DNA from 2 places in the Streptosporangium sp. NPDC049376 genome. Region 1 is predicted to be linked to the other one. Evidence: riboswitches for the same ligand, from Rfam matches in the RefSeq annotation. Region 1 holds a riboswitch; the other holds the start of a gene.
What was found. Region 1 has a riboswitch for glycine ahead of gcvP (aminomethyl-transferring glycine dehydrogenase). Riboswitches for the same ligand answer to the same signal wherever they lie in the genome.
Positions count from the first base shown of each region.

Region 2: another riboswitch for glycine. It lies ahead of gcvT (glycine cleavage system aminomethyltransferase GcvT); the one in region 1 lies ahead of gcvP (aminomethyl-transferring glycine dehydrogenase).

Region 1 is NZ_JBITMT010000006.1:131,723-146,754, reverse strand. It holds gene ACIBVQ_RS18745 (BTAD domain-containing putative transcriptional regulator) at 1-12, opposite strand, end outside; gene ACIBVQ_RS18740 (alpha/beta fold hydrolase) at 135-1,151, opposite strand; gene ACIBVQ_RS18735 (molybdopterin synthase sulfur carrier subunit) at 1,469-1,786, opposite strand; gene ACIBVQ_RS18730 (globin domain-containing protein) at 1,854-2,996, opposite strand; gene ACIBVQ_RS18725 (gamma-glutamyl-gamma-aminobutyrate hydrolase family protein) at 3,466-4,152, shown strand; gene ACIBVQ_RS18720 (class I SAM-dependent methyltransferase) at 4,168-4,785, opposite strand; gene ACIBVQ_RS18715 (hypothetical protein) at 5,047-5,466, shown strand; gene ACIBVQ_RS18710 (DoxX family protein) at 5,856-6,290, shown strand; gene ACIBVQ_RS18705 (CDP-alcohol phosphatidyltransferase family protein) at 6,553-7,107, shown strand; gene ACIBVQ_RS18700 (mannose-1-phosphate guanyltransferase) at 7,111-9,612, shown strand; gene ACIBVQ_RS18695 (FHA domain-containing protein) at 9,859-10,371, shown strand; gene ACIBVQ_RS18690 (MerR family transcriptional regulator) at 10,398-11,048, shown strand; gene ACIBVQ_RS18685 (bifunctional nuclease family protein) at 11,128-11,598, shown strand; gene ACIBVQ_RS18680 (MerR family transcriptional regulator) at 11,743-12,363, shown strand; glycine riboswitch at 12,378-12,469, shown strand; gene gcvP (aminomethyl-transferring glycine dehydrogenase) at 12,629-15,032, shown strand, end outside.
Region 2 is NZ_JBITMT010000002.1:127,449-142,480, reverse strand. It holds gene ACIBVQ_RS06110 (sensor histidine kinase) at 1-1,050, opposite strand, end outside; gene ACIBVQ_RS06105 (SigE family RNA polymerase sigma factor) at 1,380-1,991, shown strand; gene ACIBVQ_RS06100 (hypothetical protein) at 1,979-2,560, shown strand; tRNA gene ACIBVQ_RS06095 (tRNA-Leu) at 2,736-2,809, opposite strand; gene bcp (thioredoxin-dependent thiol peroxidase) at 3,352-3,816, opposite strand; gene ACIBVQ_RS06085 (DUF3618 domain-containing protein) at 3,929-4,267, shown strand; gene ACIBVQ_RS06080 (amino acid deaminase/aldolase) at 4,283-5,476, opposite strand; gene ACIBVQ_RS06075 (DUF6286 domain-containing protein) at 5,628-6,245, shown strand; gene ACIBVQ_RS06070 (hypothetical protein) at 6,434-8,269, opposite strand; gene ACIBVQ_RS06065 (L-serine ammonia-lyase) at 8,382-9,758, opposite strand; gene gcvH (glycine cleavage system protein GcvH) at 9,844-10,233, opposite strand; gene gcvT (glycine cleavage system aminomethyltransferase GcvT) at 10,230-11,318, opposite strand; glycine riboswitch at 11,360-11,444, opposite strand; glycine riboswitch at 11,447-11,545, opposite strand; gene ACIBVQ_RS06050 (hypothetical protein) at 11,685-12,437, shown strand; gene ACIBVQ_RS06045 (TetR/AcrR family transcriptional regulator) at 12,549-13,154, shown strand; gene ACIBVQ_RS06040 (alpha/beta fold hydrolase) at 13,151-13,990, shown strand; gene ACIBVQ_RS06035 (maleylpyruvate isomerase family mycothiol-dependent enzyme) at 14,067-14,804, shown strand; gene ACIBVQ_RS06030 (High-affinity nickel-transporter) at 14,820-15,032, opposite strand, start outside.

The DNA.
Region 1 (15,032 bases):
ACGAAATCTCACACCATCACCTGTGACGCGGAACCGACGAGCCCGCCGTCCGGTCCTGGGACGGCGGAGGCGGCGCGCCACACGCTACCGCCGCTCGGCCCCACATGCCTCCTTGTACGGCGGAGGCGGGCGGCTCAGGCGTCCCGGGCGAGCAGTTCCTTGAGCGCGTCGTCGATGAAGGCGGTGTCCACCGGGTTGAGGCCGCCACCCGCGAAGTGCCCCCACGAGCCCGGGATCACCCGCAGTTCGGCCGAGGGCATGTGGGAGACCTCCCACTCGTTGTCCTCCGGCGGGAAGTAGAGGTCCTGCCGGCCGGGCATGATGATCGCGGGCATCCTGATCGAGGACAGCGCCTGCTCGGTGCCGCCGGCCCCGGGGGTCTTGCCGATGTCGGCGTTCTGCCAGGTCCACAGCATCGTGAGCAGGTTGTTCGCGTCGCGTTTGACGAACAGCCCCTCCCAGAAGCCGACGAGGAAGTCCTCAAGCGAGCCGTAGTCGAACGGGTCGCGCTCGTAGGTCCTCTCCCGGTAGAACTGCTGGGAGAAGCCCCAGCCCGCGTAGACCCGCGCCAGCGCCCGCAGGCCGGTCCAGGGCTCCTCGGTGTACCAGCCGTGCTTCCAGGCGGAGTCGGCGGTGAGCGCGGCCTTGACCCCCTCAAGGAAGACGATGTTGTGCAGGCTGGTCCTGGCCGAGCCGCAGAAGGGCAGGATGCGCCGCACCATCTCGGGATGGCTGACCGCCCACTGGTAGGTCTGGCCCGCTCCCATCGACCAGCCGGTGACCAGCGCGAGACGCTCGATGCCGAACACCTCGGTGACCAGGCGGTACTGCGCCTCGACGTTGTCGTACATCGTCACGTCGGGGAAGCGCGCCCTGTCGTGCGGCGGCGGGGTGTTGCTCGGCGACGACGACAGGCCGTTGCCGAACATGTTCGGGATGATGATGAAGTATCTCGACGGGTCCAGGGCCATGCCCTCGCCGATCAGCCACTCGTTGTCGTAGTGCTGGCCCGAGTACCACGTGGGGTAGACGATCGCGTTGCCCTTGTCGGCGTCGAGCTCGCCGTAGGTCTTGTAGGCGAGCTTCGCGCCGGGTAGCGTCGCGCCGTTCTGCAGCCGCACGTCCCCGAGTTCGAACACGTCGTAGTCCATCGTGGCCTCCCTCGCCGACCACCGGTCCCGGCCGTCCCAACCCCCTCATGGTAACCGGGACACTTCGGACAATCAGGAGGTAGGCGGGGATCTGACCTGCCCTTTCCCCACGCCGTACCCGCCCCCGCGCCACAAGCCCGCGGCGCGGTCCGAGACCACCGGGGTCGCCACCCGTACCGGGCGCCGCGCGAGTCTTCTCTTCGTGGGGGTTCTCGGGGCGCGCGACGGCCGGGTGGCGCTCTGGCGGGAGTATCAGGACACCGCGGGCATCGCGCGGGCCCTCGGAGCGGGCTGACCCCGCGCGGGGAAGGGCGCGCTCAGCCCACCCGGGACAGGACGGGGAGCAGGTGGACCTCGGCGGCCGAGGGGAGGGCGCAGGCGAGCCCGCCGAGCCCCCTGGCGTTCTCGCCGCAGACGAACACGCTGATGTGACGGCGCATCCGCCCGTGGTCGTCGCGGAGCCTGCGCTCAAGCGACGGGTGGGTACGGCAGAGCGTGTCGAGGGCGGCCCCCAGGGTGGGGCGGCCGCCGTCGCGGTCGGCGACCGCGAAGACGCGAAGCTCGACCATGTCGCCCGCCCAGCGTCCCAGGGCTGAGGGGAACACGAAGGTGACGAGTGTGGCGGACCTGGTCAACGTTCTTCCTTTCCGATGCGGCCTCATGCTGTCACGGCGCGGGACGCCGCGTCCCGCGCTCAGCCGGTCAGGTATGGCAGTGGGCGCCCCGGCGCCGTCCCTCCTGGGGGCGGTCCCGGTGGATGTCCGCGGGCGGGACCCCACCGCGCTGGAGCCTGAGGATCGTCTCCTCGACCATGTCGTCGGGTCCGCAGACGTAGACCTCGTGCCCGGCCCACGGCCGCAGGCGGTCGACGACCTCGGGCAGCCGCCCCCGTTCACCGCCGTAGCGGGGCTCGTCGGAGACCACGGGCACCACTTCGAGCCTGGGCACGCGTGAGCGCATCCTCATCAGGTCGGGCAGGTCGTAGAGCTCGCGCGAGGTGCGGGCGCCGTACAGCAGGCGGACGCGGGGCGGGGTGGCGTCCGAGGTGATCACGTGTTCCACGATGGCCTTCAGCGGGGCCAGGCCGGTGCCCCCGGCGACGCACAGGATGTCACGTCCGCGCTCGGGCGGCGTCATCGTGCCGCCCGGCGCGCCGAGCGTCACCGTGTCCCCGATCCGGGTGTGCCCGACAAGGGCGGAGGAGACCCAGCCGCCGGGGACGGCCCTGACGTGCAGGCGGACGGTGTTGTCCCGCCTGGGCGCGTTGGCGATGGAGAACGGGCGCCACACCCGCGGCCAGCGCGCGGTCTGCACGTCGACGTGCTGGCCCGGCAGGTACGGCAGCGGCTCGCCGGGCCGCAGGGTTATCACCGCGATGTCCGGGGCGCGCAGTTCGTGACCGATCACCTCGGCGGTCCACCAGGCGGGCGAGGTCCGGGCGTCCTCCTCGGCGGAGGTGATCATGATGTCGGCGGCGGCGGTGTAGGCGGCCAGCCACGCGGCCTCCATCTCGGGGCTCCACACCTCGGAGGCGAAGCGTCGCACCGTGGCCAGCAGGGCGCTGCCGAGCGTGGTGTAGTGCTCGGGGAGCACGCCGTACCTGCGGTGGCCCCGGCCGAGCTCGCCGAGGAACGACGACAGGCCGTCGAGGCTGTCGAGGCTCCACACGATTCTGGTCAGCGCGCCGAACAGGCGGTCGCGCTGGGTGTCCATCGCCGGGGGGAACATGGCCCGCATGTGCGGGTTCTCCGCGAACAGACGGCCGTAGAAATACGCGGCGGCCTTGTCCGCGACGGGTTCGATGACGGCGAAGCTTTCCTTCACGAGACGCGGATTCAAGGACATGGACGGAACCCACCCTAATTGACCGGATCGAATGTCCGATCACGCAGACCTACCTCCTGACGAATCCGGGTGATGAGCGTCCTGCGGCCCCGGCGCACCAGAGCGCTCGCATTTGAGTCTTCCATCACCATGTGAGGCTCACAACGTGTTCTCAGCAATATGGCGGGAATTCAAACTATCTGTAATTGCGAGACTATTTTTGGCGATCGTGCTATAGGAGTGGCCTGGGTGGTTGCAAATCGTATTTATCCGAAGTTTGTTATTTATCCCTTGTGTGGGTGTTTGCCGTGTCGCCTGGTGCGGCCCGTCCCGTCCCTGCGTGGCGACGGCGCGGTGAGACGACACTGAGACCTTCAAAAGCGTGACATAACCGAAATAGGGTGCGCCATGATAGGGAAGTTGCTGAAGACGGGACGGGTGCCGCCCGGAACGGGGACGCCGCCGTCGCATGGCCCCCTTGGAGTTCCACATGCCCCGACCCCTGATCGGTGTCACCGCTTACCTTGAGGCCGCCCGCTGGGGCGACTGGGTCCGCGAGGCCGTCCTGTCGCCCCCCTCCTACGTGCGCGCGATCGAGAAGGCGGGCGGGATCGCCGTACTGGTCCCGCCGACGAACCCGGCCGCGGCCGGCGACCACGTGCGGCGTCTGTCCGGGCTGGTCCTCGCGGGCGGTGGCGCGCTCGACCCCTCCCTGTACGGCGCGTCCCCCGAGGGCCGCGCGGGCGCGCCCCAGCCCCACCGCGACCGGTTCGAGCTCGCCCTCGCCCGCGCCGCCGTACGGGAGGGTCTGCCGTTGCTGGCCGTGGCCAGGGGCATGCACGTCCTCAACGTCGCCCAGGGCGGCTCGCTGATCCCGTGGCTCTCCGACGAGGTCGGTCACGACCGTCACTCCGCCGCGGGCCGGGAGCACCTGATCCAGATCAGCGTCTCAAGCGGCCTGGGCAAGGCGGTCGGCGACCACGCGGAGGTGACCGCGCCGCACCACCAGGCCGTCAAGAGGCTGGGTGAGGGGCTGCTCGCCGTCGCGTGGGCCGACGACCAGATCGTCGAGGGGGTCGAGCTTCAGGGGCACCCCTTCTGCGTCGGCGTCCAGTGGCACCCGGAGCGCGCCGGCGACAACCGGCTGTTCGAGGCGCTGGTCCAGGCGGCGCGCTGAGGTGCCCCCGAGGTGTCACAGGTCGCAGGCGCCTGCGGTGTCGAGGCTCCGAGGCCTGCGCACGTGGTAGACGAAGGCGGGGGGAAGGTTGCCCCAGACGGTCCTGCCGACGACGACCTCCTCGAAGGTCTCGTGCAGACGGCGCCGGAAGCGCTGCGCGGGCCGCATGCGCTTGGCGAAGCTGTAGGCGAAGGTCGTGAAGGCCGTGTGCGGGCTCATGGTGGCCACGACGGCGTCCAGCAGGCGCGTCTGGGTGTCGGCGGAGAAGGCCGCCCAGGGCAGGCCGCTGATGACGGCGTCGGCCTTCTCAAGACCGCGCTCACGCAGCATCTCGGGCAGCCGCGCCGCGTCGCCGACCACCACGTCCACCTTCGGGTGCCGCTCCGACAGGAACGAGGCCAGCGCGGGATTGATCTCCACGGCCAGGTGGTGCCCCCTGCCGTTCAGCCGCCGCTGGATCTCCGCGGTGAACGCCCCCGTCCCCGGGCCCAGCTCGACGATCACGGGATCGCCCCGCTGGGGGACCGGGGTGGTCACCGTCTCGGCCAGCCGCCGTGAGCTCGGCGCCACCGCCCCAACGGTTCCCGGGGAGCGTAGCCACTGCCCCAGAAAGAGCGTGGTGTCTTTGGTCATGCTGTGAAGGGTAGAGGCTGAAGCGGGCGGAATGGCCCCGTAATCCGATTGATTTTCCTTCCGCCATGAGGAGGAGAGGGCCGACCTACCTCAGGAGGAGAGGCGCGGGCGCCGCGAACGGGTTCCGTCCCGGCGCCGTCCCCGGAGCACGGCGAATCCGCCACGCGGCGGATCGGCGGGTACCCCTGGAGGCTGACGACCCGGCGGATCCGCGCGGCCACGATGTGTCCCTGAACAGTCATTGCAGGAAGGACACATCTCATGCAGGAGGGCATCACCCGGCCGCTCGCGGCACCGGAGCGCTCCGTCTCCGCGGGCCTGCTGTACGGCCTGCGCGTTCTGGTGACCGCGCAGGCCGTCGGTCTGATCGTCGCGGCCTCCTTCGCGGGCCAGGCCGTACAGGGCGGAGCCGATCTGGCCGAGACCCACGTCATGGTCGGGATGGTGGTGCACCTGATCGCACTGCTGCAGACCGTCGCGGCCGTGCTGTTCTGGCGGCCGGGCCGAGGCGCGGGATGGCCCGCGGCGGCCAGCGCGGGCCTGCTCCTGATCGGCATGGGGCAGCACTTCACCTGGAACCTGCTCGGCACACACGTGCCCAGCGGGCTCACCCTGTTCGGGCTGACCGTGGCCCTGCTCGTCTGGGTCTGGTCGCCCCGCGCCGCGGTCCGCGGCCGCTGAGGCGCGGCGCGGGCGGTCTCCCGGCCCGCGCCTCGCCCGACCCCCGGAACCTCGGAAGGCCCGGGACGCACGAGACGGATCCGTCTCGTGCGTCCCGGGCCTTCGCCGTGCCGCCAGGGCCGCCCGGAGACGAAGGTCGTTGACAACGACAGTTGCGAATAGTTGGATGTTATGTGGGTCAAGGAACATCCGTGGCCGGGTCCGTCACCCGCCGTCCTTGTCGCCCGTTCGGTGACGATCGAAGTGCTCGTGCTGTGAAAGCACAGTTCCGGCCCCATTTTTGGCGTTTGTGCAGCGCCGTACCATGCCCAAATAGTTCAACGTTCAACCAAACGTCGACCTGTGGGTGCCGGTTCATCAGTGAACTACATCGCAACAGGAGAAAAGTCATGCTGGAGAGAATCGGGCCTTACACCCTTTTGCTCGCCCGGGTCGTCATCGGCATCGTGTTCATCGCGCACGGCCTTCAGAAGCTCCTCAGCAGCGGGATCGACGAGGTCACGGCCGGGTTCACCCACCTCGGCATCCCCCTCGCCGCCGTGGCGGCCCCGGCCGTGGCGGGCAGCGAGGTCCTCTGCGGCCTCGCCTTCATCCTCGGCGCCGCCCTGCCTGTCGCGGGCGTCATCCTCGCCCTCAACATGGTCGGCGCCTACGTCTTCGTCCACGCGGGCAAGGGCTTCTTCTCGCAGCAGGGTGGGTTCGAGTACGTCCTGGTCCTGTTCGCCATCTGCCTGGCGATCGGGTTCAGCGGCGGCGGGGCGCTGGCCCTGGACAGGCTGTGGCGGCGTGACCGCTCCCCGGTCGCCGTGGGAGCCGCGAACTGAGCCGTTGCGGCGGGCCGTGACCGGGTCCGCCGAATCCTCCCCGGGTGCGGGACGGGCGACACGCCCGGCCCGCGCCCGCGGCACACTCCCCCCACGACCTCGAAGAACCTTCACAAGGTTCCTGCCGAAGCTGTGAAGAGACCTGTGGTGCCCGTCACCTGCGGGATGCCGCGGCGAACGCAGTAGGGTCGGCTTCAGGTACGGGGAGGGAGACATTCGGGTGAATCCGGAAGCATCGGGTGCCGAAGACCGCATTTTGACGGTGCCCAACGCGCTGAGCCTGGCCCGGCTTGTCGGAGTCCCGGTCTTCCTGTGGCTGGTCCTCGGGCCGAAGGCCGACAGCTGGGCCGTGGCGCTGCTGATGCTGGCCGGCCTGTCCGACTGGCTCGACGGCAAGATCGCCCGCGCGTGGAACCAGACCAGCAGGCTCGGCCGCCTCCTCGACCCGCTGGCCGACCGCCTCTACATCCTGGCCACCCTCTTCGGCCTGGCCATGCGCGAGATCATCCCCTGGTGGCTGGCCCTGGCGATCCCGCTGCGCGACGTCATGCTGCTGGGCATCCCGCCCATCCTGCGCCGCCTGGGGTACGGCCCCGCGCTGCCCGTGCACTTCCTCGGCAAGGCCGCGACGGCCAACCTGCTCTACGCCTTCCCCCTGCTCTTCCTCGCCCACCACGACGCCTGGTACGCCGGGCCCGCCCGCATCGTCGGCTGGTCGCTCGCGATCTGGGGCACCGGACTGTACTGGTGGTCCGGGGCGCTCTACTGGGTACAGGTGCGTCAGCTCATACGCGGAGCCGGACGCATTAAGAGGTGATGTGTGAAGGCCGTCGTGATGGCGGGCGGGGAGGGGACTCGGCTGCGGCCGATGACCGCCAACCAGCCCAAGCCACTGCTACCAGTGATCAACCGGCCGATCATGGAACACGTGCTGCGCCTGCTGAGGCGGCACGGGTTCACCGAGACCGTGGTGACCGTGCAGTTCCTGGCGGCGCTGGTCCGCAACTACTTCGGTGACGGCGACGAGCTCGGCATGAGCCTGTACTACGCCACCGAGGACACCCCTCTCGGCACGGCGGGCAGCGTCAAGAACGCCGCGGACAAGCTCAGGGACGAGCCCTTCCTGGTCATCTCCGGCGACGCGCTGACCGACATGGACCTCACCGACATGATCCGCTTCCACCGGGAGAACGGCGCGCTGGTGACGATCGGGCTCAAACGCGTCCCCAACCCCCTGGAGTTCGGCATCGTCATCGTCGACGACCGGGGCAGGGTCGAGCGCTTCCTGGAGAAGCCGACCTGGGGCCAGGTCTTCTCCGACACCGTCAACACCGGCGTCTACGTGATGGAGCCCGAGGTCCTCGACGAGATCGCCGCGGGCGGGGTCGTCGACTGGTCCGCCGACGTCTTCCCCCGCCTGCTGGCGCGCGGCGCCCCGCTGTACGGCTACGTCGCCGACGGTTACTGGGAGGACGTCGGCACCCACGAGAGCTACCTCAGGGCGCAGGCGGACGTGCTCTCCGGGCGGGTGAGGGTGGACATCGACGCCTTCGAGGTCTCCCCGGGTGTCTGGGTGGCCGAGGGAGCCTCGGTCGACGCCGACGCCGTGCTCAAGGGCCCCCTGTACGTCGGCGACTACGCCAAGGTCGAGGCGGGGGCCGAACTGCGCGAGTTCACCGTGCTCGGCAGCAACGTGGTGGTCAGGGAGGGCGCCTTCCTGCACCGCGCCGTCGTCCACGACAACGTCTACGTCGGCCCGAGCGCCCACCTGCGCGGCTGCGTCGTCGGCAAGAACACCGACCTGATGACCGGGGTCAGGATCGAGGAGGGCGCCGTCGTCGGCGACGAGTGCATCATCGAGGCCGAGGCGTACGTCTCCTCGGGCGTCAAGGTCTACCCCTTCAAGACCGTGGAGGCCGGGGCGGTCGTCAACACCAGCGTCATCTGGGAGCCCAGGGGCCAGCGCAGTCTGTTCGGCCCGCGCGGCGTCTCCGGCCTGGTCAACGTGGAGATCACCCCCGAACTGTGCGTACGGCTCGCCAGCGCCTACGCGACCACGCTGAGGAAGGGCGCCTCGGTCATCACCTCCCGGGACTCCTCCCGGGCGGCCAGGGCGCTGAAGCGGGCCGTGATCAGCGCGCTGACCGCCAGCGCGATCAACGTGCTCGACCTGGAGGCGGCCCCGCTGCCCGTCTCGCGCTTCCACACCGCCAGGGAGAACGCGGTCGGCGGGATCGCGCTGCGCACCACCCCGGGCGACCCGCAGAGCGTGGACATCGTCTTCATGGACGAGCACGGCGCCGACCTCTCCCAGGGCGCCCAGCGCAAACTGGAGCGGGTCTTCTCCCGCCAGGAGTTCCGCCGAGCCTTCCCCGGGGAGATCGCCGAGCTGAGCTTCCCGGCCAGGGCGATCGAGGACTACACCTACGAGCTGCTGCGCTGCGTGGACGTCACCGGGGTGCGCGACGCCGACCTGAAGGTCGTCGTCGACTGCGCGGGCGGCACCTCCTCACTGGTGCTGCCCAGCCTCCTGGGCAGGGTCGGCGTCGAGGTGCTCACCGTCAACAACCGCCTGGACGACGCCTCGCCGACCGAGACCCTCGCCGAGCGCCGCCGGGCCCTGCAACGCCTGTCCGAGCTGGTCGGCTCGGCCAGGGCGGCCTTCGGCGTGCGCTTCGACCCGGTGGGGGAGCGGATCGCGCTCGTCGACGAGACGGGCCAGCTGATCAGCGAGGAGCGCGCCCTGCTGGTCGTGCTCGACCTGGTCGCCGCAGAGCGGCGCGGCGGCAGGGTGGCCCTGCCGGTCACCACGACCCGGGTGGCCGAGCAGGTCTGCCGCTTCCACGGCGTGCAGGTCGAGTGGACCTCGACCGCGCTGGACGCGCTGACCACCGCGGCCAGGGCGGAGGGCATGGTCTTCGCCGCGGACGGGCGGGGCGGCTTCGTGGTACCCGAGTTCGGCCCGACGGTCGACGGCCTGGCGGTGTTCCTTCGGCTGCTCGGCCTGGTCGCCAGGACCCGCCTTTCGCTCAGCCAGATCGACGCCAGGATCCCGCAGGCCCGGTTGCTGCGCCGTACGGTCCCCACGCCGTGGGCCGCCAAGGGCGTGGTGATGCGCTCGGTCATCGAGGCCGCCGAGCTGTACCGGATAGACACGACCGACGGGGTGCGCGTCGTGGCGCAGGACGGCAGCTGGGCGCTGGTGCTGCCGGACCCGGCCGAGGCGGTGACCCACCTGTGGGCGGAGGCGGGGGACGTCGACTCGGCGCAGAGCCTGATCGAGCACTGGGCCAGGGTCGTGGAGGGGGCGGCGGCGACCTGAGGTCTCCCCTGGGATCCCCGGCCCGGAGAGCGCGAAAACCCAGCGCGGCGGCATGGACCGGGGCGCCGCCCGGCGGTAACTTTGTCCTCGACCGAACCCGTCCTCGAGCGTCGGACTTGATCTTTCTCGCTATTCGGTGTATGTTGCGGCATTCGCAGTCTGAGCAAATACTTGAGAAGCGATGAAGCGAGGCGCGCGTACCGAGAACCGTTGCCGCGTCCTCGCGGTAGGAGGCCGAGCCGATCGATGCCGAGCGTCTACTGCACGCAGTGCGGTCATGCCAACCCTGAGGACGCCCGTTTCTGTTCACGATGCGGGTCGCCGCTGACCAGGTTCGACTCCCCGGGAGACAGTACGTCGACGATCTCCCTGTCCGGGATCGAGGCCTACGAGGCGGAGACGGGAGAGACGCTTCTCGCCGAGCGGCAGGCCGTCGAGCAACTGCCTACGGGCGCCGCGCTGCTCGTCGCCATGCGTGGTCCCAACGCGGGCAGCCGCTTCCTGCTGGACAGCGACCTGACCACGGTCGGACGTCACCCCGAGAGTGACATCTTCCTGGACGACATCACCGTCTCGCGGCGTCACGTCGAGTTCTACCGGCGCGGCGGAGGGGTGTTCACCGTCCGTGACGTCGGCAGCCTCAACGGCACCTACGTCAACCGCGAGCGGATCGAGGAGGTCCCGCTCTACGGCGGCGACGAGGTGCAGATCGGCAAGTTCCGCCTGGTCTTCCTCACCCGTGGCGCCGCTGGAGGATGATGAGCTCCCAGGCGGCTCGTTCGCACATGAGCATCGGGGAGGTGCTCGCCCTGTTGCAGGGCGAGTTCCCCGACGTCAGCATCTCCAAGATCCGTTTCCTGGAGGGCGAGGGGTTGATCGAGCCGGAGCGCAGTCCCTCCGGCTACCGGAAGTTCAGTTACGCCGACGTCGAGCGGCTGCGTTACATCCTCGGCGAGCAGCGCGACCGTTACCTGCCGCTGCGTGTGATCAAGGACCGGCTCGAGGCCGCGGACCGCGAGGACCGGCCGGTCACCCCTCCGCGGGCCCTTCCCGGCGAGGCGCCGCCGGAGGTTCGTCTCACCCGCAAGGAACTGCTCGCCGCCGCCGAGCTCGACGAGGAGACCCTCACCGAGCTTGAGGACTTCGGCCTGCTCGCCGCGGTCGCCCGCCACTACGACGCCGAGGCGCTGGCCGTGGCCCGCAGCGTGGGGGCACTGGCCGCCTTCGGGCTCAGGGCACGCCACCTGCGGGTCGTCAAGGCCGCGGCCGAGCGGGAGGCCACCCTCGTCGAACAGGCCATCGCACCGTTGCTTCGCCGCCGAGGCCCGGGGGCCATCGACCGGGCCGACGAGACCGCCAAGGAGATTTCTGGTCTTCTGCTGGAATTGCACGCCTCGCTCCTGCGTTCCGCCGTGCGTGGGGGCTTGGGCCGGTGAGAACCTGACCAGGCACTCGTCCCCTCACGAGTGTTACGTTGAACAAACCGGTCATAATCCAGCGAAGACGGAGCAGCCCGTGTTGCAGATGGAGGTCGTGGGCGTTCGGGTTGAGATGCCCTCAAACCAGCCTATTGTCCTGCTGAAGGAGGCACATGGGGAGCGGTACCTGCCGATCTGGATCGGCATGACCGAGGCGACGGCGATCGCGATGGCCCAGGCCGAAGAGCCGCCACCCCGGCCACTCACCCATGACCTCTTCCGCGACGTGCTCGACGCGCTCGGCGTCCGGCTGAGCACCGTGAACATCGTCGCACTCCGTGATGGGATCTTCTTCGCCGATCTCGTGTTCTCCAACGGGGTCGAGGTGAGCGCCCGTCCTTCGGACTCCATAGCCCTGGCGTTGCGTACGGGAGCCCGTATCTTCGCCAGTGAGGACATCGTCAGGGAGGCGGGGGTGATCATTCCCGACGACCAGGAGGACGAGGTGGAGAAGTTCAGGGAGTTCCTTGACACGATCACGCCCGAGGACTTCGGTCGCGCGGGGTAGGTATTTCGGTGCATTTACGCTTCACGACGCGCCGGGGAGGGTCGTTGACTGATCTTGGCCCCAGTCCTACGGTGCAAGTGAAACCCGCGGCTGTGCGCAAACCCCCAGATCAGGCCGCGGGATGAGAGAAAGCCGGAGGTCCGCGTGGCGGTCAGCAGCGGCGAGGGTAGAAACGCCGACCAGGATGACCCGGAACGGCGCGGGGAGGCACGTCAGCGTGCGGGCGAAGAGGGCCTGCTGTTCGACGGGCAGCCGGTGAAACTGCCCGCCGACATCGGATACCGCGGTCCCACCGCCTGTGCCGCGGCCGACATCACCTATCGGCAGCTGGACTACTGGGCGCGCACCGGTCTGGTCGAGCCCACGGTCAGGGCCGCTCACGGTTCGGGTTCCCAGCGCCTGTACGGCTTCCGCGACATCCTGGTGCTCAAGGTCGTCAAACGGCTGCTCGACACGGGTGTGTCCCTCCAGCAGATCCGCATCGCCGTCCAGCACCTGCGCGACCGCGGCGTCAACGACCTGGCCCAGATCACCCTCATGAGTGACGGGGTGAGCGTGTACGAGTGCACCTCACCCGACGAGGTCATCGACCTGCTCCAGGGAGGGCAGGGTGTCTTCGGCATAGCCCTCGGCCGCGTCTGGCAGGAGGTGGAGGGCTCCCTGGCCGACCTGCCCGGAGAGCGCGCGGAGTCCGGCCAGAGCCCTTTAGGCGATCACCACGCGGATGAGCTGGCCCGTCGTCGCCGGGCTCGCCGCACCGGGTAAGGTTGTCTCGCTGCTGACTCTGCGCGGGAGAGACCCCGGCATGATCGGGGCGCCGAAGGAGCAACCTCCCCGGAATCTCTCAGGCACCCGGTACCGCGTGGGCGAGGCGACTCTGGAAAGCAGGCACGCCCGCCAGGCGCGTCTCACCGACGGGGAAAGCCTTCCACGCACCGGAAGGTGAAACTCTCAGGTCGCGATGACAGAGGGGGAGATCCGGCATACGCCCGCGCCCAGCGCCGGTCTCCAACGTCTCGGGAGGCTTCCCATGACCGACCTGTCACCGCTCAGCGAGCTGACCCCCCCGCCGTTCGCCACCCGTCACATCGGGCCCGCGGACGCCGACCAGACCCGCATGCTCGAGGCGGTCGGATTCGCCTCGACCGCCGACCTGGTCGCGGTGGCCGTCCCCGAGGCCATCAGGGCGAAGGACAGGCTCAACCTCCCGCCCGCCGCGAGCGAGACGGAGGCCATCGCCGAGCTGCGCGCCCTCGCCGGGCGCAACACCGTGCTCACCTCGATGATCGGCCTGGGCTACCACGACACGATCACCCCGGCGGTCATCCGCCGCAACCTCCTGGAGAACCCCGGCTGGTACACCGCCTACACGCCCTACCAGCCCGAGATCTCCCAGGGGCGCCTTGAGGCCCTGCTCAACTTCCAGACGGTCGTCTCCGACCTGACCGGTCTCGACGTGGCGGGCGCCTCCCTGCTGGACGAGGCCACCGCCGCCGCCGAGGCGATGACGCTGGCCCGCAGGGCGGTGCGCGGCTCCTCGAACGTGTTCGTCGTCGACGCCGGCTCGTTGCCGCAGACCAAGGCCGTGCTGCGCACCAGGGCCGAGCCGCTCGGCATCGAGCTGGTCGAGAGCGACTTCACCGAGGCCCTTCCCGACTGTTTCGGCGTGCTCGTGCAGTACCCCGGGGCCGACGGTGAGATCAGGGACTTCCGTGCCGTCGCCGAGGCCGCCCACGCGCGCGGCGCCCAGGTGGTGGCCGCCGCCGACCTGCTGGCCCTGACCCTGCTGGCCGCCCCCGGCGAGCTCGGCGCCGACATCGCGATCGGCTCCTCGCAGCGCTTCGGCGTCCCGCTGGGCTTCGGCGGCCCGCACGCCGCCTACATGGCCGTCCGCGACGGCCTGCAGCGGCAGATGCCCGGCCGTCTGGTCGGCGTCTCCCAGGACGCCGACGGCCGCCCCGCCTACCGCCTGGCGCTGCAGACCCGTGAGCAGCACATCCGCAGGGAGAAGGCGACCAGCAACATCTGCACCGCGCAGGTGCTGCTCGCGGTCATCGCGGGCATGTACGCCGTCTACCACGGCCCCGAGGGCCTTCGCAGGATCGCCAGGCGCGTCCACCGGCACGCCGTCGTGCTGGCCGCGGGCCTGCGCCACGGAGGCGTCGAGGTCGTCCACGACGCCTTCTTCGACACCGTGCTCGCCCGGGTGCCCGGCCGCGCCGCCCGGATCGTGGCCGCGGCCCGCGACAACGGCGTCAACCTGCGCCTGGTCGACGCCGACCACGTCGGTGTCACCTGCGACGAGCGGACCGAGCAGCTCCACCTGGAGCAGGTCCTGGCCGCCTTCGAGGTCAGCGGCGCCGTACTGACCGACCTGGACGCCGCGGCGCACGACGCGCTGCCCGAGGGGCTGGCGCGCACCGGCGACTACCTGACCCACCCGGTCTTCCACAGCCACAGGTCGGAGACGGCCATGCTGCGCTACCTGCGCAGGCTCCAGGACAAGGACGTCGCGCTCGACCGGTCGATGATCCCGCTCGGCTCGTGCACCATGAAGCTCAACGCGACCACCGAGATGGAGCCGATCACCTGGCCCGAGTTTGCCGGGCTGCACCCCTACGCCCCCGCGGAACAGGCCGAGGGCTACACGGAGCTGGTGCGGGAGCTTGAGGGCTGGCTGGCCGAGGTCACCGGCTACGACGCGGTCTCCATCCAGCCGAACGCGGGCTCCCAGGGTGAGTTCGCCGGGCTGCTGGCGATCCGCGCCTACCACCACGCCCGCGGCGAGGCCCATCGCGACGTCTGCCTGATCCCCTCCTCCGCGCACGGCACCAACGCCGCCAGCGCGGTCATGGCCGGTATGCGGGTCGTCGTGGTCGCCTGCGACGACAACGGCAACGTGGACCTCGCCGACCTCGACGCCAAGCTCGGCAAGCACCGCGACCGGCTCGCCGCGATCATGGTGACCTACCCCTCGACGCACGGCGTCTACGAGGAGACCATCACCCAGATCTGCGAGCGGGTGCACGAGGCGGGCGGCCAGGTCTACGTCGACGGCGCCAACCTCAACGCCCTGGTCGGCCTGGCCAAGCCGGGCGAGTTCGGGGCGGACGTCTCCCACCTGAACCTGCACAAGACCTTCTGCATCCCGCACGGCGGCGGCGGCCCCGGCGTCGGCCCCGTCGCGGTCCGCGCCCACCTCGCCGGCTACCTGCCCGGTCACCCGCTGCGCGACGACTCGCCGGTCGGTCCCGTCTCCGCCGCGCCGTACGGCTCGGCGGGCATCCTGCCCATCTCCTGGGCCTACGTCAGGATGATGGGCGCAGACGGGCTCAAGGCGGCCACCGAGCAGGCCATCCTGTCGGCCAACTACCTGGCCCGCAGGCTCGCCCCGCACTACCCCGTCCTCTACACCGGCCGGGGCGGCCTGGTCG
Region 2 (15,032 bases), on a different contig from region 1:
CTCCATCTCGACCACCGCGCTGCTGCCGGGGCCGCCGTGCTTGAGCGTGTTGGTCAGGGCCTCCTGGACGATCCGGTAGACCGTCAACTGCTCCCCCTCGGGCAGACCCTGGGCCGGGCCGGTGACCCGCAACTCGACAGGCACCCCCGAGGCGCACACCTGGGCCACCAGGTCGTCCAGCTGCGACAGGCTCGGCTGCGGAGCGTACTCCTCGGCCCTGCCCTGCCCGGCGGAACCCTTCTCGGCGGAACCCGCCCCGGACACGCCGTCGGTGCGCAGCACGCCGACCATCCTGCGCATCTCGGCCAGCGCCTGCCTGCCCGTGTACGAGATGGCCCGCATGGCCTCCCTGGCCTGCTCGGGATCGTTGTCGATCGCGTACCCCGCGCCGTCCGCCTGAACGATGATCACACTCACGTTGTGCGCGACCACGTCGTGCAGCTCACGGGCGATCCTGGTCCGCTCGGCCGCGGCGGCCAGCCGTACCTGCTGGTCACGCTCATGTTCGGCCCGTACGGCCCGCTCCTCAAGGCTCAGCAGATAACGGCGGCGGGTGTTGGCGTAGATGCCCGCGATCCAGATCGCCACCACGAACACGGAGAGGCTGGCCCAGCTCACGAAATCCGGATATGTCACGAGCCGCCCGAAGGAAAGGGCCAGCCCCAGCTCCGCCACCAGGCCCGCGGCGACCGCCCAGCGCAACAGGCGCCGCGCGGCCACGGCGTACATGGCGATCAGCACGGACACGTTGAACGCCAGCGGATCGACCCCGGCGAGCCACTGAAGGAAACTCCCCAGCGAGACGGCCGCGAAGACCCCGAGAGGATGCCGCCGCAGCCACAACAGCGGAACCGAGACCATCAGCCCGAAGACCAGGATCGCCCACGGCCCCGTCACGACCCCCGGCCACGGCACACTCCTCGCCCCCGAACCCGTCAGGCTCGCGACGAACCACCCGTTCGCCACCGAGATCGCGGCGAAAGGCACCAGCCAGAGAGCATCCACGGCACCGGGATGCCGACGGCTCCAGTCGAGTAATCTGCCGAACACGTCACCACGATACGTATACGCAGATCAATGCCCTTCCCCCTCAGGGCGGAACCGCGCCTACGACCCAGGTCGCACCTCCAAAGCCCTTACACCCCTCTTACGCCCCTTCGGGCACCATGGTTTTCGGGAGCACCCTCCGGGGTGAGTAAAGGGAGAGATTGTTTGTGATGGCGGATCACAACAATGCCGGGCCGCGCGATGAAGAGGACGCATCGCGCGGCCCGTCGTCATTCCCGGCCCCTCACTGACCGACCCCTCTCAACCTTTTCCCACCGGCCCGGTATCTGAGAAAGAAGAGGGCGGGCCGGGAGGGAAACGTGGAAACAGGCGTGGAAAGCGTGGAGGAACACTTCCGCGACTTCGTCACCTCACGCTGGCAGGCCATGCTCCGCACCGCCTACCTGCTGACCGGAGACCACGGCAGAGCCGAGGACCTGCTCCAGACCGCGCTGGTCAGGACCCACAGACGCTGGAACAGGATCGACGACCCCGAGCTCTACACCCGCCGGGTGCTCGCCAACCTCAACATCTCCTGGTGGCGGCGAAGACGGATCACCGAACACCTCACCGGCACCGTCCCGGAGACAGCCGTCCAGGACCCGCACACCGGCTACGAAACCCGCGACGCGCTCTGGACGGCGATGCTGACCCTTCCCCCCAGAATGCGCGCCGTACTCGTCCTGCGTTATTTCGAGGACCTGCCGGAGGCCGAGGTCGCCAGAACACTCGGCTGCTCCCTCGGCACGGTCAAAAGCCAGGCCTCACGCGGCCTGGAACGGCTCAGAGGACACCCCGGGATCACCGGCGACCCCGGCGCCCGCGTCCTCTACGCCGGGGACAGGGCAGGACACCGCGTCATCGTGGCGGTCTCCCCGAAGAACCCCGCCATGGGCGGCACGGTCATCCTGTACGGCACGGCGGGAACCCCGTGGAGGCTCTGAGAGCCGACCCGCAACCCCCGAACATGACGGGCAGGGACGGCATCGCCTGGATCTCCGCAGACCCCGACCACACCCTCATCGTGCTCGGCCCCCCGCGGACGACCGCGGTGAAGATCTCCCCCTCCGTCACCTACCGCTCCGACGGCACCCCGACACGCCGCACCCGCACCCTCCGGACGGACGACGGCCTGATCCTGACCCCCGTCCCCGACGCCGCACCCGGCCACGTCGCCATCAAGATCCGGCTGGGAGAACGCTTCGGAGAACCCGCGCCACTCGGCTGGCCCACATCCCAGCACGAGGACCCCGCCTTCCGCCCCGACCTGACCAGGGCAGCCGCGGCCGCCGAAGGCCACGTCGACCGGGAACAGGCTCAGGGACTGCTGTGGGGACTCGGCGCCCTGGTCACCGGCACAGGACTGGCCCTCTTCTCACCCCCCGGCCTGTCCAGGGAACGGCTGCGCGCGTGCGGCTACCGTGTCCTGGGGGCCGGAGGGAAGGTCCTCCACCGGGGAGGACTCGACATCGGCGATCTCCACACGGCCGTTCTGGGAGGGAGCGACTGGTGAGGGGAGGCCGTCGGCGGAGACGCGGAGCAGGCGGAGGGCCTCGCGGAGGGCGGCGGATCGGGAGGGGGCCCTGCCCTGGGTGACGTAGGCCTCGACGAAGGCGGCGTCCTGAGGGGCCAGGGTGACGCTGACGGTCACCGGGATGAACGCCTGCGTTTCGTTTTCCGTTTTATTGTGGGGCCGATGGGATTCGAACCCATACTGCGCGCCACCTAAAGACGCTGCCTCCTGCCGTTGGGCTACGGCCCCTTTGTTTTTTCCCGCGAAGTTCTCTGTCTGAGAGTGGCAGTTCGGGCAGAGAAATCGCAAGTTGTTTATTCTGTTGTCGAGCCAGTCGCCGTTGAGATGGTCGACGTGCAACGTGAGGGGCTCGCCCTCCCAGGTGCCCCCGATCTTACAGGCACCGCACCGGTAGGGCACCCCGGCTTCCTGGAGTGCGCGGCGGAGCATCGGGGGCTTGGTCCTGAGGGAGCCGGGCGGACGGACCAGGAGGACCTCCTCGGGAGGCAGGCGTCTGGGGGAGCGCCGTCCGCGGTGATGCGCCCGGCCGCGGAAGTGTGAGGTGTCGATGCCGAGGCGTTTCAGTTGGCGGCTGATGTGCGCGTGGTTTCCGCCCGCGATCGTGATGCCGAGGCGGCGCAGGACGTCGGTGACGCTGAGAGAGGCGGCCGCGGCCTCGGCCAGCATTTCGGGGGTGTATTTGTACTTCGCCGGCATGCCCCGAGGTTACGGAAGGAGACCGACAATTCCTGGGGCATGCGCCAATCACATTAAATGGCGAAAAAAGGGGATCAGTCCACGCCGAGTTCGCGGCGGAGGCGGGCCACGTGACCGGTCGCCTTCACGTTGTAGAGGGCCTTCTCGATCTTCCCGTCCGCGTCGATGACGAAGGTCGAGCGCAGCACGCCCACGGTGGTCCTGCCGTACATCGTCTTCTCGCCGTAGGCGCCGTAGGCCTGGTGGACCTCCAGGCCGGGGTCGGACAGCAGGGGGAAGGTCAGGGCGTCGTGCTCGACGAACTTGGCGAGCTTGGCCGGGGTGTCCTTGGACACACCGAGTACGGCGAAGCCCGCGGCGGCCAGGGATTCGAGGCTGTCGCGGAAGTCGCAGGCCTGCTTGGTGCACCCGGGGGTCATCGCGGCGGGGTAGAAGTAGAGGATCACACGTTTGCCGCGGTAGGCGTCGAGGGAGACGGTGCCGCCGTCGGCGGCGGGGAGCGCGAAGTCCGGGGCGGCGTCGCCGGGCTCTAGTTTCATGGGTTTCCTCCGTGGACTCGTTCCCGGGTCAACTTACCGGCCTGCCCGAAGTGCCGCGGGCGGACCGGACCTGACAGACTGATCAATGTCAAGGGTGACGAGAGGAGATCCGATGGCGGACACCGATCCCGCGGAGCTTGAGCGGAGAATCGAGCGGACCCGTGCGGAGTTGGCCAAGACGGTTGACGCCATCGCCGACCGGGTGAGCCCGAAGAACGTCGCGCGCAGGACCGTCGCCAAGGCCGAGACGAGCGCGAGGCAGTTCCTGGTCTCGGTCGGAGACAGGGTGGGGGACGTGGTCGGGGTCACGCCGCGTCCGGTCAAGCCGGGGGACGAGCCGCAGGGCCTGTGGGCCGAGGAGGAGCCGAGCCTGGCGCCGGTGCTGATCGGCGTGGGCGCCGTGCTGGCGGTCACCGCGGTGGTCATGCTGTGGCGGCGCCGTCGCCGTTGAGGCGGGCGGGCCGGGTCAGAGGAAGGTGCGGCCCTCACCGCGGTAGGTGGGGACGGTCTCGACGACCTCCTCGCCCTCGATCAGGTGCAGGGCGGTGAATCGTTCGCACAGTTCGCCGGCCTTGGCGTGCCGGAACCAGACGCGGTCACCGGTTCTCAGGTCGTGTGCGGCGGGGCCGAGGAGCGGGGTCTGGACCTCGCCTGCGCCCTCACCGGGGGCGTAGCGCAGGCCGTGGGGCAGGTAGGGGTGGGGGAGGCGGTCTCGTCCCGGGGGACCTGAGGCGTGGTAGCCGCCGCCCAGGACGGTGACGACGCCGGGGGCGGGGCGGCGGACGACGGGCAGGGCGAACATGGCGGCGGGGCGTCCGGTGAAGCCGCGGTAGAAGTCGAACAGGCGAGGGTGGAAGAAGCCGGATCCCGCGGCGACCTCGGTGACGGCCTTCTCCCTGGCGGTCAGGTCGATGCTGCCCGTGCCCCCGCCGTTGACGAACTCCAGGTCGGCCACCTGGGCGACGGCCTGGACGACGCGGCCTCTGCGGACGAGGAGTTCGCGGCGGGAGCGGGCCTGCATGAGGCGGACGGCCCGGGTGAGGGCGGGGTTGCCCGGCTGGTCGTCGCCGACTCCGGCGATCTGGGCCTCGTAGGCCATCACGCCGACCAGGCGGAAGCCGGGGCGTTTGGCGATGGTGGCCGCCAGGTCGGCCGCCTGGTCGGGCCTGCGTACCGGGGAGCGGTGCGCTCCGGCCCTGAATCTGCCGCGGAAGGCCACGAACCCCGCATCGATGTCGAGACATGTGCGGATCTCGTGGCGATGGGGGAGGCCGCCGATCGCGGCGTCCACGAGGTTCAGGTGATCGGCGCTGTCAACCATCAGCGTGATCTCCCGCGCCGCCACGGGGTCGGCGGCCAACTCGGCCAGCGCGGTCCTGTCGGCGGTGGGGTAGGCGACGAGCACGTCCCGCAGGCCGGTCGAGACCAGCCAGAGGGCCTCGGGCAGGGTGAAGGCCATGATTCCGGCGAAGCCGTCCATGGCGAGGATCCGTTCGAGCAGGGGCCTGGAGCGGATGGACTTGCTGGCGACCCTGATCGGTTTGCCGCCCGCCCGCCGGGCCATGGCGGAGGCGTTCGAGCGCAGGGCTTCCAGGTCCAGCACGGCGAACGGAGGATCCAGGTGCGCTGTCGCCCGGTCGTAGCGCTGACGGTCGTCCATGCCCGCAGAATAGCCGTAAAACGACTAATATGAGCAGTGTTCATGTTGAGATGCCGGCGGTAAATTCTCCGGCCAGGGCGACTCCGGGATCGTGAAAGTCGCCGCTTCACCCCCGCGTGACGACTCCGGGACGCGTAGACCTGTCCAGGTGATGAGCACTCTCCAGGACATCATGGCGGGGACGGGCGGAACCACGGCGGGGGAGCACCTGCACGCCGTCCGGCGCAGATCGGTACGGCTGCTGCGGCCTGAGCGCAATCCGGCGGGCCTGGTGGCCGCCGTACTGGTCTCGGCGGCGCTCTCGGCCGCGGCCTGTGTGACGGCGGGGCTGACGATGGGCTCCCCGATGGGGCGGGTGCCGTACCGCAGGGTCGCCGAGGGGATCGGGGCGGCCAGGTGGTCCGACCCCGCGGTCTTCGCCGTGGCGCTGGCGGTGACGGCGGCCGGGATCGTGCTGTTCGCCCTGGCCGTGCTGCCGGGCAAGACCCGGTTGGTGCCGCTGGAGTCCGCGGACTCCCGGATGGTGATCGGCCTGACCAGGGCGGGGCTTCGCCGTACGCTGCGGGCGGCGGCGGAGTCGGTCGACGGGGTCGGGCGGGCCCGGGTACGGCTCGGCTCGCGTGACATCGAGGTCACCGTGTTCACCGACGCCGACCGGACGGGCCACCTGCTGCGTCAGGTGGGCATCGTCGTGGGCGACCGGCTGACGGCCCTGGGCGCGATGTGCGCGCGAGAGATCGTCGTACGGCTGTGCAGGAGGGGAGCCTGATGCGGGCCTACCTGGACAACAGGGTCGGCCTGGCCCTCACAGGGGTGACGCTGACCGGGGCGGGGATGTACGCCTGCCTGCGGGGGCAGGGGAAGCTCTCCTCCCAGCCACGCGACGACCGGATCATGAGCCGGGGGCTGCCCTCCTACCTGGAGCAGCACGCGTGGCTGGGATGGCTGGTGGCGTTGCTACTGGTGGTGCTGGCGCTGCTGTCGATCAGGTGGCTGCTGCGCGCCCTGGGCTGGGGACGGGTGGGGCGCCGTAGCGCCACCGGTACGGCCATGCTGGGGGTCGCGGTTAAAGAAATCGAAGGGCTCGTCCGAGTTGGCGTCAGGCACGCGAAGGACGATCGTCTGCGCGTCGCGATCACCTGCGGGCCGGCCACCGACGTCGGCAGGCTCGTCGCGCGGCTGAACAAGGACGCGGTCTCCAAGGTCCGCAGGACGATAGGGGACGAGAACCTCGGCGCCTGGGTCAGGCTGCACGTCCGGGGCCGCTGACCCCGCCGGTCCCGGTGCCGCCGGTTCCGGGACGGCGGGGGCGGCGGGGGCGGCGGGGGCACGGTCCCGTACGGCGAAGGCGAGTCCCGCGGCCAGGCAGGCGAACGGGACGGCCGGGACCACGTAGCGGTGGTCGAAGGCCGCGATGAAGGGCGGCAGGGCCAGCAGTACGGCCCCCGCCGCCCACGGCAGCAGCACGACCCCGCCGAGCCGCCGCCAGTTGCGCAGCACCCCGGCCAGTCCGACCAGCACGATCACGGCGAGGACCGGGCCGCGCAGGAAGCCGTTCTCCTGGTAGAGGCGCAGCCAGCCCGCGTACGGCTCGACGAGACGGGTCTCGCCGGAGGCGCCCTGGTAGGCGACGGTCAGCTCCTCGGCGGTCCTGCCCTGGGAGGCGGCGCCGGTGGGGAAGGGCCTGGCGACGGCGGGGAAGACGTAGGCGCTCTGCGGGCCGGGGGTCGGGTAGACCCTGCGTTCCCAGTCGAAGACATGGGCCACGTCGGTGAGGCCCGCGGTGAGGAAGTCGAGCGGCTGCGCCCTGATGGCCTGGGCCGCGAAGGCGCCCGCGAGCCTGTCACGCTCGGCCCAGGTTCCCTTGACCTTGTTCAGGGGAGAGGAGGCGTCCCAGATGTAGACGGGCGGGGCCTTGCGCTCGGCGACGGGGACGGTCGGGCACAGTGCGGCCTCGGGACCGGCGGGTTTGATCCTGGCGCAGTCGGCGAAGGTCATGGTGCGCGCCCAGAGGAAGGCGTTTCCCCTGGTCAGGCCGTAGTTGCCGTACTCGGAGGCGAACCAGGCCGCGTAGCCGCCCAGGCCGATCGCGCAGGCCAGCGCGGTGGCCGTGACCGCCCGCCATCCGGACCGTCCGATCACCATGCACACCAGCACCACGAGGGCCAGCGGCAGCCCGATCGTCCTGGTCACGGTCGCCGCCGCGAGCAGGAGCCCGGCGAGCAGCGCCGCCCACGCAGGCGGGCGCCGCCGCCACATCACCAGCGTGACCGCCGCGACCACGAGGAACTCCATCGGCAGGTCCGCCATGACGAGGTGTTCGAGCTGGACCTGGTGGACGTCGAGCAGCACGGGGAGCGTGATCAGCGTCGCCCCCCACCCCGGCAGCCCTCCCCGGCGGCGCAGCAGGAGGTAGACGCACAACGCCGTGGCGAGCCCGAGCAGGTGCTGGATCACCACGACCGCCTGGACGCTGGACAGCGGGCGCAGCGCCCACAACAGCAGGGAGTAGCCGGAGGGCCGGGACTCCATCGGCCGGGGGTCGAGTCCGGCGCCGAGGTAGACGAAGGAGTCGGCCCAGAACCACAGCGTGGGCCGGTAACCGAGCACGGCCAGCGCGCGCACCCCGATCCCGGCGAGCAGGGCCAGCGCGAAGAACCAGTGAGAGCCACGGGAACCACGGGAGCCCGGGGAGCCGCTGTGGTCACGGTGGTCGCCGGGGAGGGCGGACGCGCGGTGGCGGGCCCGGCCTCCCGGACGTGTCTTCTCCGGCTGTGAGACCTCCGTCGGCACGACGTCCTCCCGACTCTCGGTGACAGCGGCACCCAGCATAGGGGCGCTACGGCGAGTGGCCGGGTGAGATGTCAAAGTTCGTGGAGTTTGGCGTGTTTGCCGGGAGGCCGGGTCAGCATTCGATGACGTTCACCGCCAGGCCGCCCCTGCTCGTCTCCTTGTACTTGTCGAGCATGTCGCGGCCGGTGTCGCGCATCGTCTTGATCGCCTTGTCCAGGGAGACGAAGTGGCGGCCGTCGCCGCGCAGCGCGATCCTGGCCGCGGTGATGGCCTTGATCGAGGCCACCGCGTTGCGCTCGATGCACGGGATCTGCACCAGGCCGCCGATCGGGTCGCAGGTCAGCCCCAGGTTGTGCTCGATGCCGATCTCGGCGGCGTTCTCCACCTGCTCGGGGGTGCCGCCGAGCGCCTCGGTCAGCCCGGCCGCCGCCATCGAGCAGGCGGAGCCGACCTCGCCCTGGCAGCCGACCTCGGCGCCGGAGATGGAGGCGTTCTCCTTGAACAGCACGCCGATCGCCCCCGCGGTGAGCAGGAAGCGCACCACCCCGTCGTCGTCGGAGTTCGGGACGAACCGGTCGTAGTAGGTGAGCACGGCCGGGACGATGCCCGCCGCGCCGTTCGTCGGCGCCGTGACGACCCGCCCGCCCGCGGCGTTCTCCTCGTTCACCGCGAGGGCGAACAGCGAGACCCAGTCCATCGCGTGCAGCGGGTCCTTCTCCGCGGCCTCGCTCTGCAGCCTCCGGTGGAGCTGGTGGGCTCTGCGCCTGACCTTCAGGCCGCCGGGCAGCACGCCCTCCTTGGCGATGCCGCGCCCGACGCACTCGCTCATGACGCGCCACAGATTCAGCAGCCGGTCGCGGATCTCCCGCTCGGACAGGCCGAAGGCCTTCTCGTTCTCCAGCATCAGCCCCGAGACGGAAAGACCCGTCTCCGTGCAGTGGCCGAGCAGCTCGGCCGCCGTGGTGAAGGGGTACGGCAGGACGGTGTCGTCCGGTTTGATGCGGTCGGCGCCGGTGGCGTTCTCGTCGACCACGAAGCCGCCGCCGACCGAGTAGTAGACCTTCTCCCGCAGGACGTCGCCGGTCTCCCCGAAGGCGGTGAACCGCATGCCGTTCGGGTGGTGCGGCAGGGAGATCTTGCGTTCGAAGACGAGATGCTCACCGACCACGAACGGGATCTCGCGGGAGCCGTACAACCGGATCGTTCCCGAGGCGCGCATGGCGGCCAGCCGTTCGTCGACGGTGTCGACGTCGACGAGTTCGGGTTTGTCGCCGGTCAGGCCGAGAAGGACGGCCTTGTCGCTGCCGTGGCCCTTGCCGGTCAGGCCGAGTGAGCCGTAGAGGATGACCTCGACCCGGGTGGTCTTGTCGAGCAGGCCGTCGTGGTCGAGCCCTCTGGCGAACCTGTGGGCGGCGGCCATCGGGCCGCCGGTGTGCGAGCTGGACGGGCCGATACCGATCTTGAAGAGGTCGAAGACGCTGATCGCCATTGATCTGCCCTGCCTTTGCGCTGTCCCGCGGTCGTGATCACGCGCGCCGGTGGACGCGCGTGATCACGACGCAAGATTAGATATTTCAGGATTCGCCCGAAGTGAGTGCCGTGTACTCCTCGGGGGACAGCAGGTCCTCCGGGTCACCCTCAAGCCGGACGCGGAACAGCCAGCCGTCGCCATAGGGGTCACTGTTGACCAGCGAGGGGTCGTCGACGACGGCCTCGTTGACCTCGACGACCTCACCGCCGACCGGCGCGAAGATGTCGCTCACCGACTTGGTCGACTCGACCTCGCCGACCGCCTCACCTGCGGTGAGCGAGGAACCGGCCTCGGGCAACTGGACGAAGACCACGTCACCGAGGGCGTTGGCGGCGTAGGCGGTGATGCCGACGGTCAGGGTCAGGCCGTCGTCTATGCCCGAGATCCACTCGTGCTCCTTGGTGTAGTGCAGCTCCTCGGGAATGTCACTCACTTTTTCCTCCTGTAGAAAGGCAGCTCAACGACCTCGACCGGCTCGTGACTGCCCCGGATGTCCACGGCCAGTCCAGCGGACGTTCCGTTGTCCACGTAGGCCATGGCGATCGGCCTGCCCAGGGTCTGGGAAGGCGCTCCGCTGGTCACCTCTCCGACGACGACGCCGTCGCCGGAGACCACCGGATACCCGTGGCGGGGCACCCTGCGGCCGGTCGCGATCAGTCCCACCAGGCGGCGGGCCGGGGGGACGTCCTTGAGCGGCTCAAGGGCGGCCCTGCCGACGAAGTCGCCTGGTTTGTCAAACCTCACCACACGGCCGAGCCCCGCGTCGAACGGGGTGAGATCAGCGGAGAGCTCGTTGCCGTACAGCGGCATCCCCGCCTCAAGACGGAGGGTGTCACGCGCCGAAAGCCCGGCGGGCAGCAGGCCGTACGGCTCGCCCGCCTTGGTGAGCGCGGCCCACAGCGGCTCGGCGTCGTCGGCGGCGACGAACAGCTCGAAGCCGTCCTCGCCGGTGTAGCCGGTGCGGGCGACGAGGGCGGAGAGCCCGGCGACGGTCGCGGGAAGGCCCGCGTAGTACTTCAGGCCGTCGAGGTCGGCGTCGGTGAGCCCGCCCAGGATCTCGCGGGAGCGCGGCCCCTGTACCGCGACCAGCGCGTACTGCTCGGAGCGGTCCTCGACCGCGGCCTCGAAGGCCCCGGCGCGCTCGGTCAGCTCGGCGGCGACCCGGGGGTAGTTGGAGGCGTTGGCGACGACCATGAACTCCTGGTCGGCCAGGCGGTAGACGATCAGGTCGTCGAGTACGCCGCCCTGGGGATCGACGATCATCGTGTAGCGGGCGCGTCCCGGCTCAAGGGCGGAGATGTGACCGACGAGCGCGTAGTCGAGGGCCTCGCCTGCCTGCGGGCCCGTCACGAAGATCTCTCCCATGTGGGAGAGGTCGAACAGGCCGGCCGCCTGGCGGACCGCGTTGTGCTCGGCGGACTCGCTTCCGTAGCGCAGCGGCATCAGCCAGCCCGCGAAGTCGGTCAGCGTCGCGCCGAGGGCCTCGTGAACACCGCGCAGCGGCGTGGGTCGGGACATGTTCGCACCTCAGACAGGGGTCGGATGAGAAGCATCCTCCCCCTCTGTCATGGATGCCTGAGAGCTTCGCCCGATTTTTGCCGGACTTTCACCTTCGGCGAGGCCGTACGGCCTGCTTTCCAGAGGCACCTACCCACGCGGTCCTTTGCCTTGAGAGGTTTGCGGGGAGGGCTTGCTCCTTCAGGGGTCCTGGCCTGGATGTCAGGACGCTCTCCCGCGCGGGCTCGTCGGTGTCCCGGCCAGCCTAACCGTAGGCGAGGGCCGAGCGAAATCCCCGGGTCGGGACAGAGTGTCCGGTTAGGCGTGATCATGACGGCTCTCGCATAACCTGAAGGTGCAGTGGGGGATTTGTTCCAACATCGAATCGTGGAAACAGGACGGCTACCGCTCTTCTGTTTCTTCGTCGCGCTGATCGTCGCCTTCGTCTTCACCCGCATCAACGTCCGGCTCATCCGCGCCAAGATCGGCTGGTTCGGCAACGTCAGCGTCGGCGACATGCACATCCACCATGTGGTGTTCGGCGTGGTGCTGACGATGCTCGGCGGGGTCTCCGGCCTGCTCGTCTCCGGCGTGTCCCAGGGGTGGTACGCCCTGACCGCGGCCGTCTTCGGGGTGGGCGCCGCCCTCATCCTGGACGAGTTCGCGCTGATCCTGCACCTGCACGACGTCTACTGGGAGGAGGAGGGCCGCACGTCGGTCGACGCGGTGTTCATCGCGATCGCCGTCACCGGTCTGCTCCTGCTCGGCCTGCGCCCGCTGGGCTGGGAGCGGCCGGACGGCACGCCGCAGGGGACGTGGCTGGCGGTCGGCTTCCTCGTGCTCAATCTCATGCTCGCCGTGGTCACCCTGCTGAAGGGGAAGATCTGGACGGGCATGGTCGGTCTGTTCGTCCCGCTGCTGCTGATCGTCGGGGCGCTGCGGCTGGCCCGGCCCGGCTCCCCCTGGGCCCACTGGTTCTTCGCCCCGGGCTCCCGAAGGCCGAGGCCCTGGAAGCTGGCCAGGGCGCAGCGCCGTGAGGAGCGCTGGCGTCGCCCGGCCATCAAGGTCAAGATCGCCTTCCAGGAGTTCGTCTCCGGCCGTCACGACCTGCCCTCCTCCCGCCTGCGGCCACGCCGCTGACCTCGGTGAACCGCCGTGCCGTACTGTCGCGCGCCCGGTGAAACTAATCTCATTAGACAGAAATTAATGGGATTAGTTACAGTCTAGGGAATCTAGGAGAGAGGGGCGCGTATGGCGCGGGCCGGGTTGACGACGGATCGGGTGACGCTCGCCGGTGCCGAACTGGCCGACGAGGTCGGGTTCGACCGGCTGACCATGTCGGCGGTGGCACGACGGCTCGGGGTGAAGGACGCCAGCCTCTACGCGCACGTTCGCGGCCTTGAGGACCTGCGCGGCCGGATCGCCCTGCTGGCGGCCGACGAGAAGAGCGTCCGCATCGCGGAGGCCACCGCGGGGCTGGCGGGCAGGGACGCGCTGGTCGCGTACGCGACCGCCTACCGGGACTACGCCCGCGAACACCCGGGCCGCTACATGGCGACGCAGATCCCCACGGAGATCGACCCCGAGCTCCTGGCCGCGGCGCGCGGGCCGCGGCGCGCGATCGAGCTGACCTACGGCATGTTGCGCGCCTACGCCCTCGGGGAGCCCGACCTGACCGACGCGGTACGGCTGCTGCGCAGCATGCTGCACGGCTTCATCAGCCTTGAGGCGGCGGGCGGGTTCGCGCACTCGCGCCCGGCCGAGGAGTCGTGGTCACGCTGCCTCGACGCCCTGCACACCCTCCTGGAGCGCTGGCCCGCCGATCACGAACCACACGGTGAAGGAAAGAGGACATGACCGAGATGACCACCGGACGCCTGCGTGTGGACGGCGCCGAGCTGTACTACGAGGTGCGGGGGCGCGGGCCGCTCCTGCTGCTGATCCCCGGCGGCACCGGCGGCGCCGCCTCCTTCGAGGAGATCGTCGACGACCTGGCCGCCGACCGCACGGTCGTCACCTACGACCCGCGCGGCCTGTCCAACAGCCCGCTGGACGACCCGGCGGCGCCTCAGCGGGTGGAACAGCACGCCGAGGACGCCCTCGGGCTGATCGACCTGCTGTCCCCCGGGAAGCCCGTCAGCGTGGTGGGCTGCAGCTCGGGGGCGATCGTCGCGATGCGCCTGCTCACCGCCCACCCCGGGCGGGTCGCACGTGTCGTGGCGCACGAGCCGCCGCTGGCCGAGGTGCTGCCGGACGCCGCCGAGCACCGCGCGATGCTCGCCCGTGTCCGGGAGGCCTTCGACCGGGAGGGGTCGATGGCCGCGGCGACCGTGCTCGCGGCCGGTCTCAGGCGCCCGGGGGAGAGCGCCGGCGCGCGGCCCGCCGCCGAGCTGTCCCCCAGGGCGGCCGCGCGCGTCGAACGGTCGATGGCCGACGCCCCCTACTTCATCGGGCGTGTCATCCCGAGCTTCATGGCCCACGTCCCGGACGTGGACCGGCTGCGGGCCCTGTCGGACCGGCTCGTGCTCGCGGCCGGGGCGGACTCCCACGGCGAACTGCCCTACCGTCCCGCGGCCCTCCTGGCGGAGCGGTTCGGCACGGAGCTGGTCCACTTCCCCGGCGGGCACACGGGGCTCAGCACCCACCCCGCCGAGTTCGGGAAGCTGCTTCGCGAGGTGCTCGACGCCCGGTGACGCCGGGGCGCGGCGCCCACCGGCCGAGCGGGAAACAGGGAGAAGACCGTCGGGGCCGTACGGCATGATGCCGCCCATGGATCACACTCGCTATCTCGACCTGATCCGCGCCGACGGTGATCTCCTGCTCGCGGCCGCGGAGCGGGGGCTGGACGCCCGGGTGCCGTCGTGCCCCGGCTGGACCGGCCGTGACCTGCTCCACCACGTCGGAGGGGTCTACGACCACAAGGTCCTGTGCATGCGGCTCGGGCGTGACCCGCAGAAGGCCGAGCGGGCGCCGCTGCCCGGCGACGCCGCGCTCAGGGACTGGTTCCTCTCCCAGCGTGAGACGCTGCTCGACCAGCTCGTCATGCGCGGGCCGGGCGCGCCCTCCCACACCTGGTTCCCGCCGGACCAGACGATCGGCTTCTGGTACCGCAGGATGGCCCACGAGACGGTCGTCCACCGGATCGACGCCGAGTTGATCGACGGGGGGCCGACCCCGGTCGACCCCGAGCCGGCGGCCGACGGCGTCGACGAGCTGCTCGGTTTCATCACCCACGACTTCGGCGGCAGGCCCGAACGGGAGCAGGGCGTCGGCCGTACGGTCGTGCTGGGCTGCGGGGACCGGGAGTGGGCGCTGACGCTGCGCGCGGACCGCGCGGTGTGGGCGAAGGAGGGGGCGACGCCGGACGCACGGATCGACGGCGAGCCGGAGGACCTCCTGCTCCACCTGTGGAACCGGCGCGGGGCGGGCGGCAACTCCCTCAGGAGCTCCGGTGACGTGGACGCGCTCGCCGGGCTGTGGGCGCGCCTGCAGGAGGAGACCCAGTAGGCGGTCCGGGGTCGTTCACGCGGCGCCGATGAGGCTCCGCACGGTCAGGCCGAGACCGAGCAGCATGACGGCCACGGCGGTGCCGATCGGCAGGAGCGAGGACAGGCGGCTCGCCACGCCGTTTCCCCCGGCCGCCAGGCGGCCGAGACGCCCGGCGAGTTTGACCAGCAGCAGCCCGGTGAGGGTGAGCGTGCCCGCCATGCCGAGGCCGTACGCCAGGATCAGCGC